Regions from separate parts of the Enterocloster sp. genome, predicted to be linked through region 2. Evidence: riboswitches for the same ligand, from Rfam matches in the RefSeq annotation. Region 2 holds a riboswitch; the other holds the start of a gene.
What was found. Region 2 has a riboswitch for cobalamin ahead of ACZM6M_RS14535 (energy-coupling factor ABC transporter permease). Riboswitches for the same ligand answer to the same signal wherever they lie in the genome.
Positions count from the first base shown of each region.

Region 1: another riboswitch for cobalamin. It lies ahead of ACZM6M_RS01820 (ABC transporter substrate-binding protein); the one in region 2 lies ahead of ACZM6M_RS14535 (energy-coupling factor ABC transporter permease).

Region 1 covers NZ_DBMACH010000001.1:364,475-374,594, reverse strand. The annotation lists gene ACZM6M_RS01850 (ABC transporter permease) at 1-223, opposite strand, end outside; gene ACZM6M_RS01845 (ABC transporter ATP-binding protein) at 192-959, opposite strand; gene ACZM6M_RS01840 (efflux RND transporter periplasmic adaptor subunit) at 962-2,128, opposite strand; gene ACZM6M_RS01835 (potassium/proton antiporter) at 2,487-4,076, opposite strand; gene ACZM6M_RS01830 (ABC transporter ATP-binding protein) at 4,180-4,974, opposite strand; gene ACZM6M_RS01825 (FecCD family ABC transporter permease) at 4,971-5,987, opposite strand; gene ACZM6M_RS01820 (ABC transporter substrate-binding protein) at 6,038-7,072, opposite strand; cobalamin riboswitch at 7,113-7,322, opposite strand; gene ACZM6M_RS01815 (ROK family protein) at 7,414-8,376, opposite strand; gene ACZM6M_RS01810 (hypothetical protein) at 8,416-10,059, opposite strand; gene ACZM6M_RS01805 (carbohydrate ABC transporter permease) at 10,075-10,120, opposite strand, start outside.
Region 2 covers NZ_DBMACH010000016.1:61,515-71,634, forward strand. The annotation lists gene hslO (Hsp33 family molecular chaperone HslO) at 1-852, shown strand, start outside; gene ACZM6M_RS14505 (cold shock domain-containing protein) at 990-1,187, opposite strand; gene ACZM6M_RS14510 (DUF5662 family protein) at 1,343-1,888, shown strand; gene ACZM6M_RS14515 (MATE family efflux transporter) at 1,885-3,279, opposite strand; gene ACZM6M_RS14520 (DMT family transporter) at 3,523-3,951, shown strand; gene ACZM6M_RS14525 (helix-hairpin-helix domain-containing protein) at 4,041-4,784, shown strand; gene ACZM6M_RS14530 (response regulator transcription factor) at 4,843-5,553, shown strand; cobalamin riboswitch at 5,585-5,813, shown strand; gene ACZM6M_RS14535 (energy-coupling factor ABC transporter permease) at 5,960-6,706, shown strand; gene ACZM6M_RS14540 (energy-coupling factor ABC transporter substrate-binding protein) at 6,706-7,035, shown strand; gene ACZM6M_RS14545 (energy-coupling factor transporter transmembrane component T family protein) at 7,038-7,799, shown strand; gene ACZM6M_RS14550 (energy-coupling factor ABC transporter ATP-binding protein) at 7,796-8,629, shown strand; gene ACZM6M_RS14555 (GNAT family N-acetyltransferase) at 8,635-9,132, shown strand; gene rlmH (23S rRNA (pseudouridine(1915)-N(3))-methyltransferase RlmH) at 9,129-9,608, shown strand; gene spoIIIAA (stage III sporulation protein AA) at 9,699-10,120, shown strand, end outside.

The sequences.
Region 1 (10,120 bases), on a different contig from region 2:
CGCTGTCCCTTACATCCTCTACCCAGTATCCGATCCCCACATAAGCCTGAGTAATACCCACATCCTTATAGAGCTCAGCAAACATTCCCCGCATGGTATCTCCAATGGAAACAATGGCAATCACAGATCCGATGCCGATAATGATCCCCAGCATGGTAAGAACCGAACGGAGCTTATTGGCCCGGATCGCATTAAAAGCCATCATCATGTTTTCCGCTAACATGGACGTCTCCTTTCTCCCACACCGGATGATTGATCCGGTCGCTTAAGATTTTCCCGTCTCCAAAACAGATGATCCGTCTGGCAAAGGCAGCAATATCCTCCTCGTGAGTAACCAAAACCACCGTAGCTCCCTCCTGATAAAGCTTTGTAAAAAGCTCCATAATCTCGATGGAGGAAGCCGTATCCAGATTGCCTGTGGGCTCATCTGCCAGGATCAGCGGCGGTTCATTTGCAAGAGCCCTGGCAATGGCCACTCTCTGGCGCTGTCCTCCGGAAAGCTCATTGGGGAAATGATCCATGCGCCCTTCTAAGCCCACCCGGACTAACAGCTCTCTGGCCCGCCTGATTCGTGCAGCTCTGGGAATCCGCGCATAGGTCATGGGAAGCTCTACATTTTTAAGAGCCGACGTACGGGAGATCAGATTAAAGGACTGAAACACAAAGCCGATCTTCCGGTTGCGGATTTCAGAGAGCTGATCCGGCGTCATGTCCGCCGTATCCACTCCATCCAGATAATAATGTCCCAGGGTAGGCCGGTCCAGGCAGCCTAAAATATTCATCAGCGTGGACTTTCCTGAACCGGAATGTCCCATGACAGCCACAAATTCTCCCCGGTGAATCGTCAGGTTGATCTTTTTTAATCCCAAAACCTTAAGTGCTCCCGTATCGTATACTTTTACAAGATTTTCCAGTTGGATAAGGGGCCTTTGTGCAGATTCTCTTTCCTCATATTTCATTCTTATCTGCCCTCCTGACTCCCGGAAACCATAACCTCCATCCCCTCCGTCAAGCCGGGGTCCGGAGATGTTACCACAGCCATTCCTTCCTGCAAAACCGTTCCATCTGCCGGGAGCACCTCTACCTTTGTTTCCCCGTCCGCTCCAATGGTTACGGGAATCCAGCAGATCTTTCCATTCTCAACAATCTCTATATAAGAAACTTCTCCGCTGTCAAATACCGCTGATACAGGAACTGCAAACGCGTCCTTTGATTCCCTGACAAGCAGCTCTGCACGGGCCGTAATCCCTGCCATCAGCTTTGTATCCGGCGTATTGACGCGGATAATCGTGGGAATGACCCGTTCTGTGGAACCGCCTCCCTTTTCTTCACCGGTAGGAGAGATTTTTATCACCTCTCCCTCCTCTTTTTTGCCGTTTAATATATCCGCTCCAATCAGCGCCTTCTGGCCTTCCTTTACCTTTCCGATGGAAAACTCACTGATCTTAACCTCCAGCTCCAGCTGATCCAGATTTTCAATGCTGAATATGGGCTTATCATCCTCCACCTTGTCGGCAAACTGGCCTACCTTGGAATTGACCCGAACTACTGTACCGTCAATCTCACTTTTAATTTCTGTCTTTTCCAGCTCCTCCTGTTTCTTTTCCAGCTCATAAGCCGCATTTTCCACCTGAAGGCCGTAGGAACGATCCGAAACGCCCCGGCCGTTTTCCACCGTATACTTCTCCATCGCCCGTCTGGCGTCATTTAAGGCATTTGCGCTCTGCTCCATATCTGCCTGTGAAATGTCTCCGGCTGCAAACAGCTGGCTGTTTCTGTCATGATCCGTACTTGCTTTTTGAAAATCCTGCACCGCCTTCTCATATCCAAGCGCCGCTTCCTTATCCTGGGCTTCCTTATTGGCCACTGCCTGCTCATAGGCATTGCGGGCAATATTTACCTCCCGTTCCAGCTCTGTGCGGTCAAGCACGGCCAGAACCTGCCCCTTTATAACCTTATCCCCTTCCTTTACGTTCATCTGAAGAATCTCTGCATGGATATTCGACACAACATCCACGCTGTCCGTACCGGATACAGGCCCGCTGATGGAAAGCTTTTCCTGTATATCCTGCTTTTCCAGAGGAATCACAGCTACCACGGGAGTCTGGCTGCCTCCCGTGGAAACCATTTTTATACCTAAAATCCCCAAACCGAGAATCCCCGCTGCCAGGATCCATTTTTTCTTTCCGGGCCGTTTCTTTTTCTCCTGTTTCTGATTGTCCATTATCTGTTCCAGTGTGCGGTCAATTTCCTCACTTTCAGATGCCCGCTCCGGCCCCCTGTTTTCTTCCCGTCTCCCCATTTCTTCGTCTCTTTGTTCCATAACTCCTCCTCACCCGCTCTGTCGGCAGCCCTGTCCTTTTCACTGCCGTTCCTGTCTCATATCATACCAAAGCCTCCCGAATATTTACCTCTGATAACTTCCAATTCTTTCTAAATGAAAATGAAAGAATTTCTAAACACGCAAAAAGGCAGGATATCCTGCCTCAAAACTTTGCCAGCACAAGCACATCTCCCTCGCAGACCTTTGTATCTCCTGCCGGGATAATGGTAGAAGTGCCCCTTCGGATCATAACGATCAGCGTCCCCCCAGGAATTGTAATTTCGTGAAGATATTTTCCGTTCCATTTATAATTTTTATCCACCGTTACTTCCTGAAGGGTCATATTTCTCCGGTCTTCAAATTCCTCCGCCGCGGCGATCAGAAGATCCCCCTGCTCCAATATAGTACCTCCGTTTGGAACCAGAAGTTCTTTCCCGCGGATAATCAAAACTACTAAGAGTTCCGGAGGAAGAACGATCTCCTTTAACGTCTTTCCTATAAAGGGGTGGCTTTTATCCAGATGGAATTTCACAAAACTGATGCTGCCCTCTTCCTGATAATCCGTAAAAGTACGGCGCACATCCGCCTTTTCATCTATCATGTTCAGACGCCTGGAAACCCATGGCAGCAGGCTTCCCTGAATGGAAATGGATAACAAAACAATACAAAATACCAGATTAAACAGGTCGTATTTCATCGGTACTCCGCGCAGCACAGCGTAAATGGCAAATACAATGGATGCCACGCCCCGAAGCCCGGCCCAGGAAACAATTCCGATCTGACCCCAGGATGCTTTAAAACCGCCCAGAAGCGCTGTCACAGCCAGAGGACGTCCGACTAATGTCAGAAATACCATGATCACTGCCGAAGGCAGCAACACCACGCCCAGTCTGGATGGAGTCACTAACAGCCCCAGCAAAAAGAAGATCATCATCTGTGCAATTCCTGTAAGCGCATCAAAAAATTGTACCATATTCCTTTTATGAGGCATGGAAGAATTTCCCATAATGATTCCGCAAAGATACACGCTTAAATACCCGTTTCCTCCCAAAAGCACAGGAACGGCATAGGCAAGAACAGCCGCGGCAAATACAAAAATGGTCTTTCCCTCTGTAATCTGAAACTGCAGGCGGTTTAAGGCCCAGACCGCTCCCTTTCCGAAGAGAACCCCAAAAATCAGACCGAAAAAAAGCTGCTGAAACAGCATAGCCGGAACACGGATGGACGCGCCCGTGAGAAGCCCTGTCAAGATCACTGTGAGCATATAGGAAATAGGATCATTGGAACCGGATTCCATTTCCAGTAAAGAGGCCGTATGCTCCTTTAAGTTCAGATTTTTAGAACGCAGGATGCCGAACACCGAAGCTGCATCCGTGGAGCCGATGACAGATGCGGTCAAAAGGCTTTCCAGCAGAGAAAGCCCTAAAACGAAATGAATAAAAAGACCCGTAAGCCCTGCAGTAAGAACTACGCCTGCGGTAGACAATACCACAGACCGGGCAATCACCGGCTTTGCCTCCTTAATGTTGGTTCCAAAGCCTCCGTAAAACATAATGAACACCAGGCTGACGGAACAGATCATCTCTGATGCCTCATAATCATCAAAAGGAATTTTAAAAATACCGTCCACTCCAAAGCACATGCCAAGGGCAATAAATGCCAGAAGGGACGGTATGCCAAGACGATCCGTAAACCGGTCCGTCAGGATACAGAGCATGATCACAATTCCCGTGAGAAGCAAAAGTTCATTCATAGAAATCAGAATCCTTTCCCAGCAGTATAATGGGTTTTATTATAACAGCCGGAAAAAAAGCCATCAAATGTTCCAGCGGTCAAAAAGGAACCTTACTGCAATTTTAACGCCTTATTAACGGAGCACTCCCATCAAACAGCCTGAAATCCCTCTCACCGTTCGCTGTCATATGGGCTTCTCCTTCTATTCCAAAGACCTCACGGGTCCGAGCAGAATTCAGCACATTCAGAGGATCGCCAGCCTCCAGAATTCTCCCATCCTTCATCAGACATACCTTCTGACAATAATGGGAGGCCAGACGCAGATCATGAAGTACTATCAGAACCGTCCTTTTGCACTGTCTGAGGTATTCCATAAGAAACAGCTGATGACAGATATCCAGATGATTGGTCGGTTCATCCAGGATCAGCGTCTCTGCTCCCTGTGCAATGGCTCTGGCAATAAATACCATTTTCCGCTCCCCGCCAGACAGCGAAAGGATACTTCTGTCCTTTAAATGCAGAATTCCCAGCTCATCTAATGCCTCTGAAACCACTGTCTGTGCAGTTTTCGATTCTGCCGGCCGCTTTCTGTCTCTGTTTTCAGATCTGGCATACATTGCCATAGATACCACATCCCACACAGAAAAATCAAATACGCAGCCTGCTTCCTGACCTACATAGCCGATCAGAGACGCCAGTTTCCTGTGAGAAAGAGATGCCGCTTCCCATTCTCCGATAAAAACCTTACCCTCCGCTGGCTTTATCAGTCCCATCGCTGTTTTTATCAGGGTGGACTTTCCGCATCCGTTGGGTCCTATAATTCCTGTGACCCTTCCTTCCTCTGTACACAGATCTGCCCCTTTTACAATCTCTTTTCCACCAATACGCACGTGGATTCCATCAAAACGAAGTATCATGTATTTCCACCCCCATATCCATTTCGTATCATAAGGTATAAAAAGAAAGGCGCTCCTGCAAAAGCTGTTACAATACCAAGGGGCAGTTCAGCAGCGCCAAAAAGACTTCTGGCCAGAGCATCTGCCCAGATCAGATAAATCCCTCCTCCCAGAGCACTTAAAGGTATAATCACCCGGTTCGTGCTGGTTCCGGAAAGAATACGGGCCATATGAGGTACCACGAGTCCCACAAAACCGATAATTCCCGTAACAGACACCAGCGATGCCACTACAATCGAGCAGAACCCAAACATCAGAGAACGGAAATGCTTTACAGATAATCCCAGAGCGGCCGCATCCTCATCTCCCATCATCATCATATCAAAATAACGGCTGCAAACAGTAAATATCACTGTTCCAGATAAAACGCCAGCTGCCGGAAGAGCAAGATTTTTCCACTGTGCCGCCGCGATGCTTCCCATCTGCCAGTTATATACAGCAGCAATACTCTCCGGGCTTTTTGCCAGAAAAATAACAAAACTGGTTACTGCGCTCATCACCGCATTGACAGCCGTTCCCGACAAAATAAGGGGCACAGGCCGTATCATTCCTCCCCCTGCCGTTTTCGCCATAAAATAAACAGTGCCGGCAGATAAAAGCGCGCCCAAAAAAGCCGCCGCAGTCGTCTGAAAGGGACCGGAAAGTAGTGAAATCGGAAGCAAAAGCGCACAGGCAGCTCCTGCAGATGCTCCTGATGAAATCCCCAGAATATAAGGATCGCCAACAGGATTCAGCACCAGAGCCTGCATAGCCGCTCCGCAGACAGAAAGACCTGCTCCGCAAAGAAGACCGAACAGAACTCTGGGCAGCCGGATATTCCATACAATCTGAAAATGAGGTACGGACCATTTTCCTGCCTTTAAACCTTCTCCTCCGTAAAAAAACTGATCCATACAGATCTCAAAAACTTCCTTTATCGGAATCTCTGTAGATCCGATATGAATCGTCCACAGAACAGATCCTAAAAGAACCATTGTCAGCACAGGAAAGAGGAGGCGCTGTCTCCCCCTCTTTCCCTGCCGTCCTACTGGAAACATTCCGGATGGAAGGTTTCAGCAAATGTACGGCAGGCTTTGGCAGCCCGTACATCCTGCATTACTTCCACCAGCGGAATCACAAGATACTTTTTATTTTTTACTGCCGGAATCTCGGATAAAGCCGGATTCGTATCTAAAAATTCTTTCTTCTCATCTACCGTCTGAGCGCCATAATCATTGATGATAATCCAGTCGGGATTCGTTTCCACCAGCGTTTCCACACTTGTATTGAACCATCTGGCTTCATCCATATTACGGGTACAGTTGATCCCTCCCGCCAGCTCAATCAGGTTGCTCTGCAGTCCCTTTGAGGTTGTGTAAATTTCATTTCCCTTAAATGTATCAAGAACAAATACCTTCGGTTTTTCATTCTCCGGTACAGAAGAAACTGCTTTTTGTGTCTCTTCAATCTGAGAACGGATATCCTCTATCAGTTCTTCCGCCCGGTCCTCTACCTTAAATATTTTTCCCAGATTTTCTATATCTGTATAAATATGTTCTACCGTTTCATCCGGTACAATCGTACCTGTAATTGTAAGACACTGGATTCCCTTGCTTTCTAACTGGTCATAGCTTCCCCAGGCAGATTCCTTAAAAGCACTTACCTGACCAATCACAAGATCCGTTCCTAAAGCCACTGCATTTTCATGGGATTTCTCCACCTCCGGAATCGCAGCAAATTCGTCCTCCAACTCCGGAAGAGGGCGCTCTGCCGGATTCGCCGGAGCAATACGTCCAACTACACGGTCTCCCAACCCCAGCATAACCATATTTTCTGCTGCATAAAGATTCGCACAAAGTACCTTTTGCGGCATCTTTGTAAATGTGATTTCCCGTTCTCCATTTACAATGGTTACAGGCTCATAAGCTCCGTCAGAGCTGCTCTGGGATTCTGAAACGGCTGCACTCGTTTCCTGTACTGCCTGAGAATCACCCTGATTGCTTCCCTGTGCACCACAGCCGCCTATCATGGCAGCACTCAGGACAAGGATCACTGTTTTTACCAGTTTTTTCTGTTTCATGTTCTTTCCCTCCGAAAGTATATGATCCCGTATGCATTTTATGCATCCTCTCATGGCAGCAGGTCTCCTGGCTTAAATTCATCCTCCGTCTTTGCCTTCCCAGCTTTTATGCCAGTGACATATCTAAAGACTTCGTCCTTCAGTACAGTAGCGGGGGCTGCGCCGTTTTTTAAGAAGCTGTCGGCTCTGCTTCTTCTAGGTCCGGCTTCCCTGTCAGGCCTTTTCAGGCACTGCCATATATAACAGCAGCCCTGTTTACAACCTTAAAACGGTATGTAAACAGGGCCGTGTACGGGTCAAAGCTATTATATCAGCTTTTCATCATATGTCAAAATTTTTCCTTAGTTTTTGCTCATCTGCTCATTTAAGCAGGCCGCTCCTATGATGCCTGCCCCATTTCCAAGCTCTGCTAACACGATACGGGTGTTTTTCTCTGAAGCTCTGGAATAAATCTTCGGAGCTGTTTTCTCCCTTACAGGAGCAAGGAGGGCTTCCCCGGCTCCGCTTAAGCCTCCGCCGATGCAAAGCACCTCCGGCTGAAGGATATTGATGATATTGGCAATTCCGTCCGATAAATCCTCTGTAAAACTGTCCAATACCTCACAGGCCGTCGGATCTCCTTTTTTAGAAGCCTCAAAGATGATCCTGCCATTTACTTCTGAGAGATTTCTTCCGCAAAGGTTCCAAAGCATAGATGTTTCACAATGCTCCATTGCCTCCTTTGCACGGCTCACCAGAGCGGTAGCAGAAGCATAGGCCTCCAGACAGCCTCTCCGCCCGCAGGTACAGGGGCGTCCATTCTGATGGATCACCATATGGCCCAGCTCTCCGGCTGCCCCATTGTGGCCTTCTAAAATCTTTCCATTTAAAATAATGCCTCCGCCGACTCCGGTTCCCAGGGTTACGGCTGTCATGGAACGGCTTCCCCGTCCCGCACCGGCCAGATATTCGCCCCAGGCGGCTGCCTTGGCGTCATTTTCCCCATAAACCGGGCATGGGAAAAGCTCCTTTAACATTTTAAGAAAAGGAACGTTTTCAAAACCAAAGTTATTGGCATACTCGATACAGTCCGTTTCCTTATTTACCGTTCCCGGAATGCCGATCCCCACACTTTCCACATCCTGAAAGGTAAGTCCCTGTTCCTTTAAAAGCCGGTATGCCAGATGGTAAATAGCCTCTGCCAGCTCTCCGGCAGGCCTTGGCAGGCCCGTGGGTTCCTGAATGGACGGCCCCAGCACTCTGTTTTCATCTACCAGTCCGGCAGCGATTTTTGTTCCCCCAAGATCAATTCCGATTCTCAGCATATTGTTTCCCCTTTATGTATTCATAGATTATGATCTGGTTTATTTTACCATAAGGGAGAAATGCTTTTCAAGAGGGGTATAGCCGTTTGCATACACCGTATAACCGGCGCTGTTAATCTCTTCTCCTGAATAATGCCCCTTAAAAGAGTGCTCTCCAAAACCGGGGCCGATCTCCACGGTTGTTAAACCGTCATGAATTTCCAGATACCCATCCTTTAATATCATGCTCTCTCCGGCACCTGCCTCCAGTGCAAAGGCCGGATGCTCGATGGAAACGCCTGCCGGAATACAGATTTCCAGCCGTAAGGGAAGACGATCCAGGCCCTCTGCCTTTAAGTTAAGCTCCAGACCCTGCTCCTTTTCCCGGATCTCAAGAGTTGTCTTTAACCGGCTGCTGATAAGCTTTTCCCGCTTGCTCTGATCCATTTTCCACCAGTCAGAGGTATCCTGCTTTTCCTTAAAGGGCAGATAATACCAGCTCTGTGCCTCCGCCTCCAGGCGGCAGCCATCGGGCAGCTCCTCTATGGTCTGAGGAATGAAATTGCGGATGTCACAGCAGCTCTCTCCAATTTTTACGCAGAGTGTGGTTCCTTTGGATTTGAAATACAAAAATGCACTCTTTCCGTTTAACACAGTATAAGTATAAGAGGGCTTTCTTACCCGGAGTACGCCTGCATGGCGGAAAAACTTGCGGTATTCCTCCAAAAATCCGTATTCCTCAAAATGATATCCCATCATTTCATCATGGTTCATCACAATGTGCAGACAGTCGGGAGCCAGATCTCCGCGCTCCATATTGTCCTTTATAATCTTGTGGGCAGCCCCGTCAAAGGCAGGATTTTTCTCTCTGCTGCACATATAGAGATACTGGTAAAAATATTTATCCGCATATTCCAACTTTCCCTGATCCTGTCTGGTAGAATTCTGGGTAAAAATGGTATCGTCCGGATCCATGTAGGTCAGCATCATGGAAAGGTTGCGCTCCACATAGCCTAAAAATGCCTCGTCACCTGTTTCCTGATACATGGCCATCATGGCATTGTTTACCACTGCATTATAATTTCCCGTGGACCGCTCCGCATACTCTCCGTCCTCGTCTCCGTCAATGCCCTCTGCCAGATACTGTTCTGCCCGGTTTTTAAGCCCTGCGGCAAACTCTTTTTCTGCGGCAAAGAGATTGGAGCCCTGAAGAAGAGCCGCTGCGATCCCCCATCGATGGTTCGGCGTATGAAAGCCCCCCTCACGGATTGCATCCAGAGCCTTATGCATAATGGTTAAATACTTTTCCTTTAAAACTGTAATAGCCTCATCAGCGGGATTCCCATATTTTACCAGAAGACGGTAGGCTGCAATCAGCCGTTTGAAACAGAAGGAAGTATCTGCTGCTGATTTAAAGTTGCAGGAGGGATAGTCAAAGCTTCCGTCCTCTCTCTGGGTTCTGGCAATAAAATCAAGGGCCAGATCCACTGCCTGATACAGCTCCTTACTCTTATAAAAGCAGCTGTCCTCATGGAAATACACAGCCAGGGCAGAAGCCAGGGCATAGATCGTCGGCTTTGCCTCCCAGATATCTCCTTTGATCCCTCCGTACTGCAGGGAGGCAGGATTTTTCACCTGACTTCCCATAAACTGTCTTGTTCTGTATTCTGCTCCCTTCAGCAGATGCGCCATATAACGTTCCATTATAAGCCTCCGTTTTTAGCCCTTTACACCGCTGGCAGCCAGGCCGCCGGTGATATAACGC
Region 2 (10,120 bases):
GCTGAGGGACAGATCCGGGCCTTTGCGGCTACGACCAGAGATCTGACCGAGGTAGCCAGACAGGCTCACAATACAAGTCCTGTGGCTACGGCTGCTCTGGGACGGCTGATGACAGCGGCTGTTATGATGGGATATGACATGAAGGGAGACGCAGACCTTCTCACACTGAAGATCCAGGGAGACGGCCCCATCGGCGGTCTTGTGGTGACGGCAGACGCCCACGGCGGAGTAAAGGGCTATGCGTTCCATCCGGAGGTAATGCTTCCTCCCAATGACAAGGGAAAGCTGGATGTAGGCGGAGCGCTGGGACTGGGCGTGTTAAGCGTGATCAAAGATATCGGCTTAAAGGATCCCTATGTGGGACAGACTATCCTTGTGACAGGAGAGATTGCGGAGGATCTTACCTATTATTACGCAACCTCTGAGCAGACGCCCTCTTCTGTGGCATTAGGCGTTTTGATGAATAAGAACAATACGGTCCGTCAAGCCGGCGGTTTTATCATCCAGCTCATGCCGGGGGCGTCTGATGCAGTAATTGACGCCTTAGAGAATAAGATTAAGGAGATTCACTCTATTACCACGCTTTTGGATGTGGGAAATACGCCGGAGATGATCTTGGAGTACATTTTAGGAGAATTTGGCCTGGAGATCAATGATAAGCTTCCGGCCCGTTTCTACTGCAACTGTACCAAAGACCGGGTGGCAAAGGCACTGATCAGCGTGGGAAAGAAGGATATTCAGGAAATGATCGACGACGGCAAGCCCATTGAGGTGAACTGCCACTTCTGCAATAAGAACTATGTGTTTGATGTGGAAGAATTAAAGGAGCTCCTGGAGCTGGCCAGATCATAGTCCTGTGAATTAAAAACAACAAGAGCCGGTCTTTCGACTGGCTCTTGTCGGTAATCATTTGAAATTCAGATATAACTTACTTCAACTTTCTATCGAACCGATATATGTTTGAAAAAGGTACACTGTTTGTTCATTGATTATAATTTGGTTACGTTGGTAGCCTGAGGACCCTTAGCTCCGTTTACTACGTCGAACTCAACCTCTGCGCCCTCGTCTAAGGACTTGAAGCCTTCCATGTTCAGACCAGAGTAGTGAACGAATACATCGTTGCCCTGCTCGTCGGAGATGAAGCCGTAACCCTTCTGGTTGTTGAACCACTTAACTGTACCTTTCATTGTGATACCTCCAAAAAAATAAAAAAAATGTTAAGCTGCAAGTAATTTCACAGCTTCCATTAGAATATCACAGATCTTACCGGGTGTCAAACATTTTGTGCATAAACCGGGGTCTATACAGGGCTGTTTTTAAGTAACTTTTAAAGGAGAGCGTAATGAAACTGATCAATATATGGAATCATTTTAAAACCATTACAAAACATCGGATGCTGGTATGCAGGCACTGCTTTCAGATCGGGCTTTACCGCCAAGGGCTGACCCATGATCTGTCAAAATACAGCCCTGAGGAGTTTTTTACCGGTGTACGCTATTATCAGGGAACGCGCAGTCCCAATGCGGCGGAAAGAGAAGATCTGGGCTATTCAAAGGCCTGGCTTCACCACAAGGGCCGCAATAAGCATCATTATGAATACTGGATCGATATTTCTGTCCGTAAGGAAGAGGGATTAGTGGGAAATAAGATGCCGTTGCGGTATGTGGCAGAGATGATCTGTGACCGGATTGCGGCCTGTGAGGTGTATAAGGGAAAGGCTTATACCAGCGCAGCGCCTCTGGAATACTATGAATTTACGAAAAAATACATAACCATTCATCCGGAAACCAGGGCGCTGCTTGAAAGGCTTTTGATTATGCTGAAGGACCGGGGAGAAAAGGAAACCTTCCGGTATCTGAGGGAACTTTTAAAGCAGGGGGATTATTAAATCCCGTACTGCTTTTTAATCTGCCGGATGGTGATCCAGCCTACGATGACGGCCAGAACGCCGGTGGCAATATTGCTCACGGCCATGACGATTCCGGCGCTGATATCTCCAAGGTCCGTGAACTGCTGCAGACCCCACAGTACAGGTACACGGAAGATAAATACACGGCTGAAATTGATGATAAGGGAAATCCTTGTCTTGCCAAATCCGTAAAGCAGAGCCATAACAGCCGCATTGATACCAAGGGGAATGGAGCCTAAAGCTTCCATCTGGTAGATGGAACAGATCATCTGCTGGAACTGAGGATCACCGCCGGAAAAGAGACGGCTGATGGACCCTAAAAAGATCAGGGTCAGGCTCATAAGAACGGCCCCGATTGCCATATTGATGATGAGGATGCACCGGAAGGCCTCTAAGGCACGTTTGGGAAGTCCTGCTCCCAGGCTTTGGCTGATAATGGCAGAGCCGCCCTCCTGAAAGCCGTTCTGGGGATTGGTGGTAATGCCGCCCAGATTATTGGAAATACCCAGTGCTCCTACGGTAAGAGGGCTGTAGATGGTGCACATGGAATTTACCACTACTTTTCCAAAGGAAAATGCCATTTTTTCGATGATTACAGGTACGGATAAGAGCACCATGGGCCGAACCACACGCCGTTTTAAGGAAATGCTCCTTAAAGAGAAGGAAAATGCGTTTCCTTTACGGCTTAAGTGGTAGATGGCGGCAGAAAACATCAGAAGCTGGGAAATGATGGTGGCAACGGCGATCATATTGATCCCGCTGTGGAATACATATACAAAGAGAGCGGTAAGGGCCAGCTTTACCACAATAACGCCCATATTCAGATGAAGGATCCGCTGGGAGTTTCCTCTGGCCCGTTCGATTGCAATGTAGACACTGTTAAAAAAATTCAATACAATTCCAAAAAGATCCAGGATAAAATAGGTGGTGCCTTCTGTGATAAATTCCTCCGGCGTTCTTGCAAGGCGCAGAAATTGGGGCGCAAAGGGGACAAGGATCAGCAAAATGCCGGCTCCCAGGATTCCGCAGAGGGCAAAAAGAGTGCTGACTCTCCGTTTTACCAGTTTGAAATCTCCGGCTCCGTAGGCTTCGCTAACCTTGATGCTGGCGCCTACAGCCAGTCCGCCGCCCAGAGCGGAAAGCATGAGGTTAAGCTGGGATAGATAGGCTACGGCAGACACAGAGGAAGCGCCGATGTGGGACGCCATCATGGAATCAAAGATTTTAAAAATCTGATTTAAGCTCTGGTAAAGGGCCAGGGGCGTACATACATAGAAGACCACCTTCCACATATTTTCTTCCCGTACAAAGGCTCTGAAGGCCCGGTCCTTTTCTGTGAGATCCGCGGCTGGTTCATTGTTTGCTGTCATGATCATGTTCTCCGTTTCTTCCCCTTTTTTATGTCGGGTCCGGAAAACTCCGGACAGATTCTGTCGGAAACAGGGGATTCCTATGGATTATAACCCAGAGATACAGAGAAAACAATCGGATTTGTATACAAAAAATAAAGTCCGTATACAAATAATCTGTGTATAGGGAAAGAGAGGATGGGAAAAATGACTGTTAGAACCGTTGGAAACAGTGGTGTATAAAACAATCAGGAGGAAAAACGGATGACAGGATGGATCATTGCTCTTTTATCGGGAGCTCTTATGAGTGTGCAGGGTGTATTTAACACAGAAGTAACAAAGCAGACCGGTGTATGGGTGGCAGCAGGATGGGTACAGGCTACGGCTCTGCTGACCTGTGTGGTGATCTGGCTGTTTACCGGACGCCAGCCGGTATCCGGTCTCATGGGGGTGACGCCAAAGTATGTTCTGGCAGGCGGCGTGATCGGGGCCTTGATCACCTACACGGTGATCCGCAGCATGGCGGCTCTGGGGCCGGCCCGAACTTCTCTTCTTATCGTGGTGGCTCAGATCATCGTGGCTTATCTGATCGAGCTGTTTGGCCTGTTTGGAGTGGAAAAGGCTCCATTTGCATGGAATAAGCTTTTGGGGGCCGCGATCGCTGTAGGGGGGATTATCATTTTTCAGCGATAGGATAAGAAATAACGCTTGTATTTAAACCGGCTTTCCGATAGAATAGATACAGCAGGCCGGGACGGTATCTCTAAAAGGAGGAGATATCGTTGAAGGAATTAAAAAAGCACAAGCAGGGAAGGATTATTTTACTTTTATTGGGAATGTTTTTGGCAGGGATTTTATACAGCTGCTCCCAGCCATCGCCGGGGACAGAAGTAAGCCTCGAATACTCAGAAGACGGGGAACGCAGGGAGAAGGTTTTTTCGGAGCCAGAAGCCTCTTTTTCGGATGAGACTGCTGATTGTCCGGGGAAAGAAATTGCTTTTTCAGAGGCAAAAGTTGCTTCGGAGGCAGAAAATCCGGAAGAAGAGCAGATCTGGATCCATGTCTGCGGTCAGGTGGCGGCTCCGGGAGTGTATTCCCTGAATGCAGGAAGCCGTGTATTTCAGGCTTTGGAAGCAGCTGGAGGAGTCCTTGAGCAGGGAGATGGCAGTATTCTCAATCTGGCCATGGTCTTAGAGGACGGGATGCGGATCGAAGTTCCGGATCGGACAGAGGCAGAGCGCCTGAAGACTCAGGGGATTCTTTCAGATCAGGCCTTTGTGACGGATCCCGGTGACGGTTTTAGCGGAAGCCCTGGGAAAAGCGCTTCAACGGGCAGAAAAGTGAATCTGAATAAGGCCGGTGCAGAGGAGCTGATGACACTTACAGGCATTGGAAAATCCAGGGCGGAGGCGATTATCCAGTACCGTCAGGAAGTGGGGGCTTTTCGCTCGATCGAGGATATTATGAATGTATCCGGGATCAAGGAAAGTGCATTTGAAAAGATACGGGATGATATAACCGTTTAAAAGAAAACTGCGCCCGTCAGGGCATTTTTAAATAGACAGACAGGAAGGGAAATGAAACATGGCTCGGGTATTGGTAGTAGATGATGAAAAACTGATCGTAAAGGGAATCCGGTTCAGTCTGGAGCAGGACGGTTTTGAGGTGGACTGTGCCTATGACGGAGAGGAAGCCATAGAACTGGCAAAAAAGACAGAGTATGATATTGTGCTGTTAGATGTGATGCTCCCAAAGCATGACGGTTTTGAAGTATGTCAGGCGATTCGGGAATTTTCCGACATGCCCGTGATCATGCTGACGGCCAAGGGCGGCGATATGGATAAGATCCTGGGATTGGAGTACGGGGCGGACGACTACATCAGCAAGCCCTTTAACATTCTGGAGGTAAAGGCCAGGATCAAGGCCATTATCCGGCGAAGCCTGAAGGCAAAGCGCCAGAAGCGGGAGGAACCCTCTTCTATGATCGGTTCTGGAGATTTAAAGATGGACACAGAGGGGCGCAGAGTATTTATCGGTGAAAAGGAGATCAACCTTACTGCAAAGGAGTTTGATCTCTTAGAGCTTCTGGTACGCAATCCCAACAAGGTATACAGCCGTGAGGCGCTTTTGAATTATGTATGGGGAAACAGAGCCATGGACAGCGGGGATGTGCGTACGGTAGACGTTCATGTGCGCCGTCTGAGAGAAAAGATCGAGCCAAGTCCAAGTGACCCCAGATATGTACATACAAAATGGGGCGTGGGATATTATTTCGGAGTATCAAACAGGGGGTAAAGCCTCGATCCCTGCCTGCTGAGGGAAAATGGAAAACAGAACAGAAAAAGGTGCCCGGATTCCATGGGAAGTCCGGGATAATAGGGAAATGGGTGGAAAGCCCATGCGGTCCCGCCGCTGTAAAGGAAGAGTTACCGGATGCAGAAAGCTGTTAAAATAGAAACAGGCTTTTGCGAAACGCCACTGCATGAATCTATGTGGGAAGGAGCCGGTGATGAGGATGCCTGAGCCAGAAGACCTGCCTTTTTCGGCGTGATTATAAAGGCTGCGGAGCACAGCTTTTTATAATAGATACCCTGAAAAGGGAGGAAGGCGGAGCATCCGCTTTCTTATCATGTCTGTTTGGATCACGTAGAAACTATGTGGCAAACAGGCTTTTTTACTTTTAAGAAGGGAGCATACATCAATGAATGTAAGAAAAAAAGGAACTGCCATGCTGGCCTGGGGAATCCTCTTCAGTTTTGCAGCGGCGTCACCGGCATATGCCATGCACATTATGGAGGGATATCTTCCGATGGGGTACTGTATTGCCTGGGGGGTAGTCTGCATTCCCTTTGTGGTATTGGGAGTGAAGCGGATCAACCGTCTGATAAAAGAGCACAGAAAGCTGCTTTTGATCTTTGCAATGGCAGGCGCCTATGCCTTTGTGCTGTCTGCCCTGAAATTTCCAAGTGTGACCGGATCCTCCAGCCACCCAACGGGAACCGGTCTGGGAGCCATTCTCTTTGGCCCGACTCCCATGGCAGTGATCGGCTTTCTGGTGCTGATTTTTCAGGCGCTTTTGCTTGCACATGGAGGTTTGACAACGCTGGGAGCCAATACCTTCAGTATGGCGATTGCAGGTCCTGTTGTCAGCTGGGGCGTTTATAAGCTGGGCAGAAAAATAAAGCTGAATCAGAAGGTGGCTGTTTTTCTGGCAGCAGCCCTTGGAAATCTGTTTACATATTGTGTGACCAGTGTGCAGCTGGGACTGGCCCATCCTGCGGCAGACGGCGTATGGAGTGCTGTTGTACGGTTTTTGGGAATTTTTGCATTGACACAGATTCCGCTGGCAGTGATTGAAGGACTTCTGACGGTTGTGATATTGATCGGTCTGCAGACTTATGCAGGTCCGGAACTTCGAGAGCTTGGATTTGGGGAGGAGAATCGATAATGAAGAAACCAATGTGGATCGCAGGTCTTTTGGTGGCTTGCGTAATATTGACAATTGTCCCGTTTATAGCTGCTCCCAAGGATGCGGGATTTGGAGGAGCCGATGATGCAGCCGGCGAACTGGTAGGTGAGATCGATCCCGAATATGAGCCATGGGCAGAGCCTGTTCTGGAACGGATTTTAGGAGGAGAACTTCCGGGAGAAACGGAAAGCCTGCTGTTCTGTCTTCAGGCAGCTTTGGGATCTGGCGTGATCTGCTATGGATTTGGATATCTGGTGGCAAGAAAGAAATACAGTACAAACGATACAGAGGAAAGACAGGAGAACTAATTATGGCGCTGCATCACAGAAATCATTGTCATGGAAATCAGATTCTTTTGATGGATCAATATGCCGTGTGCTCCCAAATGGCGTCATGGAACCCGGACTGGAAGATCATGCTGGGACTTATTTCGCTGTTGGGGTGTATTGGATCCAAAACGGGCCTGATTTCAGTGGCAGTGGGGCTGTGCATGGCAGTGCTTACCCATAAATGGGGAGGAGTGGAGTGGCCGGTTTACGGGAGAATGCTGACCATTCCTCTTTTCTTCGTTATCCTCAGCGGAGCTGTAATTGCACTGGATTTTACAAAGGAAGCCGTGATGGAAGCTGTTTTTGTGACGGTGAAAGTATTGACGGGAACGGCCTGTTTGTATATGATAAGTCTGACAACGCCTGTATATGAAGTGGTTGGAACTTTGAGAAGATGGCATCTGCCGGAAGTGATGCTGGAACTGATGATCTTAATGTACCGCTTTTTGTTTGGCCTTTTAGAGCTTTATGAACAGATGAAGCAGAGTGCTCAGGCCAGGCTGGGGGATATCTGGATAAGACAGGGATACCGTTCATTTTTTGGAATATGTGCCAATCTTCTGGTTCTGGCCTTTCGGCGGGCATCGGACAGCTTTAATGCCATGGAGGCAAGAAGCTATGACGGAGAACTGCGTTTTCTGGAAGAGAAAAAGCTGGTGACAGGAAGGCAGAGGCTGGGTATTGTTCTGTATGGAGTGCTTCTGGCAGCAGGGCTTTTGGCAGAGAGGATGTGGAGCATATGAGGCAGACATCGATAAGCGGCACAGCACGGATGCTGGATCCGATTTTGGAGCTTCGCGGGGGCAGTGTGTATTATCCCGGGGGAAAGCAGGCATTAAAACAGGTCAGTGCGGCCTTCTATCCGGGAGAAAAAACGGCTGTGATCGGGAATAACGGAGCAGGAAAATCTACGTTTTTCCAGACTCTTAACCGGCTTGTACCTCTGGATGAGGGAGAGCTTTACTGTCACGGAAGGCTCTGTACAGGCAGCAGGAAGGATATTTTGGAGCTGAGAAAGTGTGTGGGAATCGTATTTCAGGATCCGGACCGGCAGATCATCGCTTCGACCGTAGAGGGGGAAATTTCCTTTGGACTCTTTAATCTGGGCTATTCAGAGGATAAAATCCGCTATCTGACTGAACAGATCATCCAGCGGATGGGGCTTACTCACCTTGCCCATCGTCCGCCTCATTTTTTAAGCGGAGGGGAAAAGAAACAGGTCAGTATTTCCGGTGTTGTGGTAATGAAGCCAGAAATCCTGCTGTTTGATGAACCTACTGCCAGTCTTGACTGGAAAAATACGCAGCTTTTTAAGGAACAGCTTAAGAAACTGGAGCAGGAGCAGATCACACAGGTCATTTCCACCCATGACATGGATTTTGTGTGGGAATGGGCAGACCGTGTTCTGGTGTTTTCAGAGGGAGAACTTTTGGCAGATGATCGTCCGGAGCATATATTTGGGGATGAGGAGCTGCTTAAAAGGGCTTCTCTCAGGCAGCCTGTTTTATATCAGCTGCCGGGGCATCCAAAGACCATAGAGGAATGGAAACAGTTACAGGAAAAGGAAGGATAAGAGGGATGAAAGAGATACAGATCAGACAGGCAGTGATAGAGGATTTAGAGCAGGTGGCAGCAGTAGAGGCGCGCTGTTTTCCGGCAGCAGAGGCAGCGGATGAAAAAAGTCTGAAGGAGAGGCTTGAAGCATTTCCCGGCAGTTTTTTAGTGGCAGAGTGTGAGGGAAGGATCGCAGGGTTTATTAATGGGGCGGCAACAAATGAAAGAACCATTGCGGATGAAATGTTTGAGGATGTATCTCTTCATGATCCCAGGGGAGCATACCAGAGTATCTTTGGTCTGGATGTGGATGAAGATTTCCGCCATCAGGGACTGGCAGGCCGTTTGATGAAGGCTTTGATCGAAAAGGCGGAGAGTGAGGGCAGAAAAGGCCTGATCCTTACCTGTAAGGAGCATTTGATCGGTTTTTATGAACAGTTTGGATACTGCAGCATGGGCGTGTCGAAATCGGTCCATGGCGGAGCCGTGTGGTACGATATGATATTGGAGTTTAGCCGATGAAGATAACACTGATTACGGTAGGAAAGATAAAGGAACGCTTTTTTGAAGCTGCTATTGAGGAATACAGCAAGCGCTTAAGCCGTTACTGCAAGCTGGAAATCATCCAGGTGGCAGATGAAAAGACGCCGGACGGCGCCAGTGAAGCTTTAGAGCGGCAGATCCGGGAAAAGGAAGGAGAGAGGATCCTTTCTCATATCCGGGATGGGGCATACGTTATAGCTCTTGCCATCCGGGGAAAGGAGCTTTCCAGTGAGGAGCTGGCTGCAAAGATTGCCAGGCTGGCAGTGGAGGGAAAAGGACAGCTGGTGTTTATCATCGGCGGTTCTCTGGGGCTTTCAGAGGCTGTGATGAAACGCTCAGACTATCATTTGAGCTTTTCGCCCATGACATTTCCTCACCAGCTGATGCGGGTGATCTTGTTGGAGCAGATTTACAGAAGCTTTCGGATCAACGCGGGGGAGCCTTATCACAAATAAAGATTTGTCTGCAGGCCTGTTTTTACGGCAGAGTGATTCTGTCATAAAAACAGGCCTGTTTCATATATTTGAGATAAAGGGAGAGATGGTATGGGAAAGAGAGAAGAAATCGCGGTTTTATTTCCGGGAACCTTGCGGGAGTTTATTGAGAGCTGTTCTCTGGATTTTGAATCCATGAGGGAGATACGGCTGCGGGCGAACCGTCCGGTGCTTTTGATGTATGGAAACAGGGAATATGGATTTACAGAAAAAGGAGAGCCGGTGGAACTGGAGCCGGACAATCAGAAGGGCCTTTTTACGCTTACAGAGCGACAGATCCGGGAGACTGCAGAGATCATGGGAGGTTTTTCCCTGTATGCGGCTCAGGAGGAGCTGCGCCAGGGATTTTTTACCGTCCGTGGCGGACACCGGATCGGTGTGGCAGGAAGAACGGTGCTGAACCAGAGAGAGGTGGGAGTCTTAAAATCTATCTCCTCTTTAAATGTCCGCGTCGCTCATGAGGTAAAGGGATG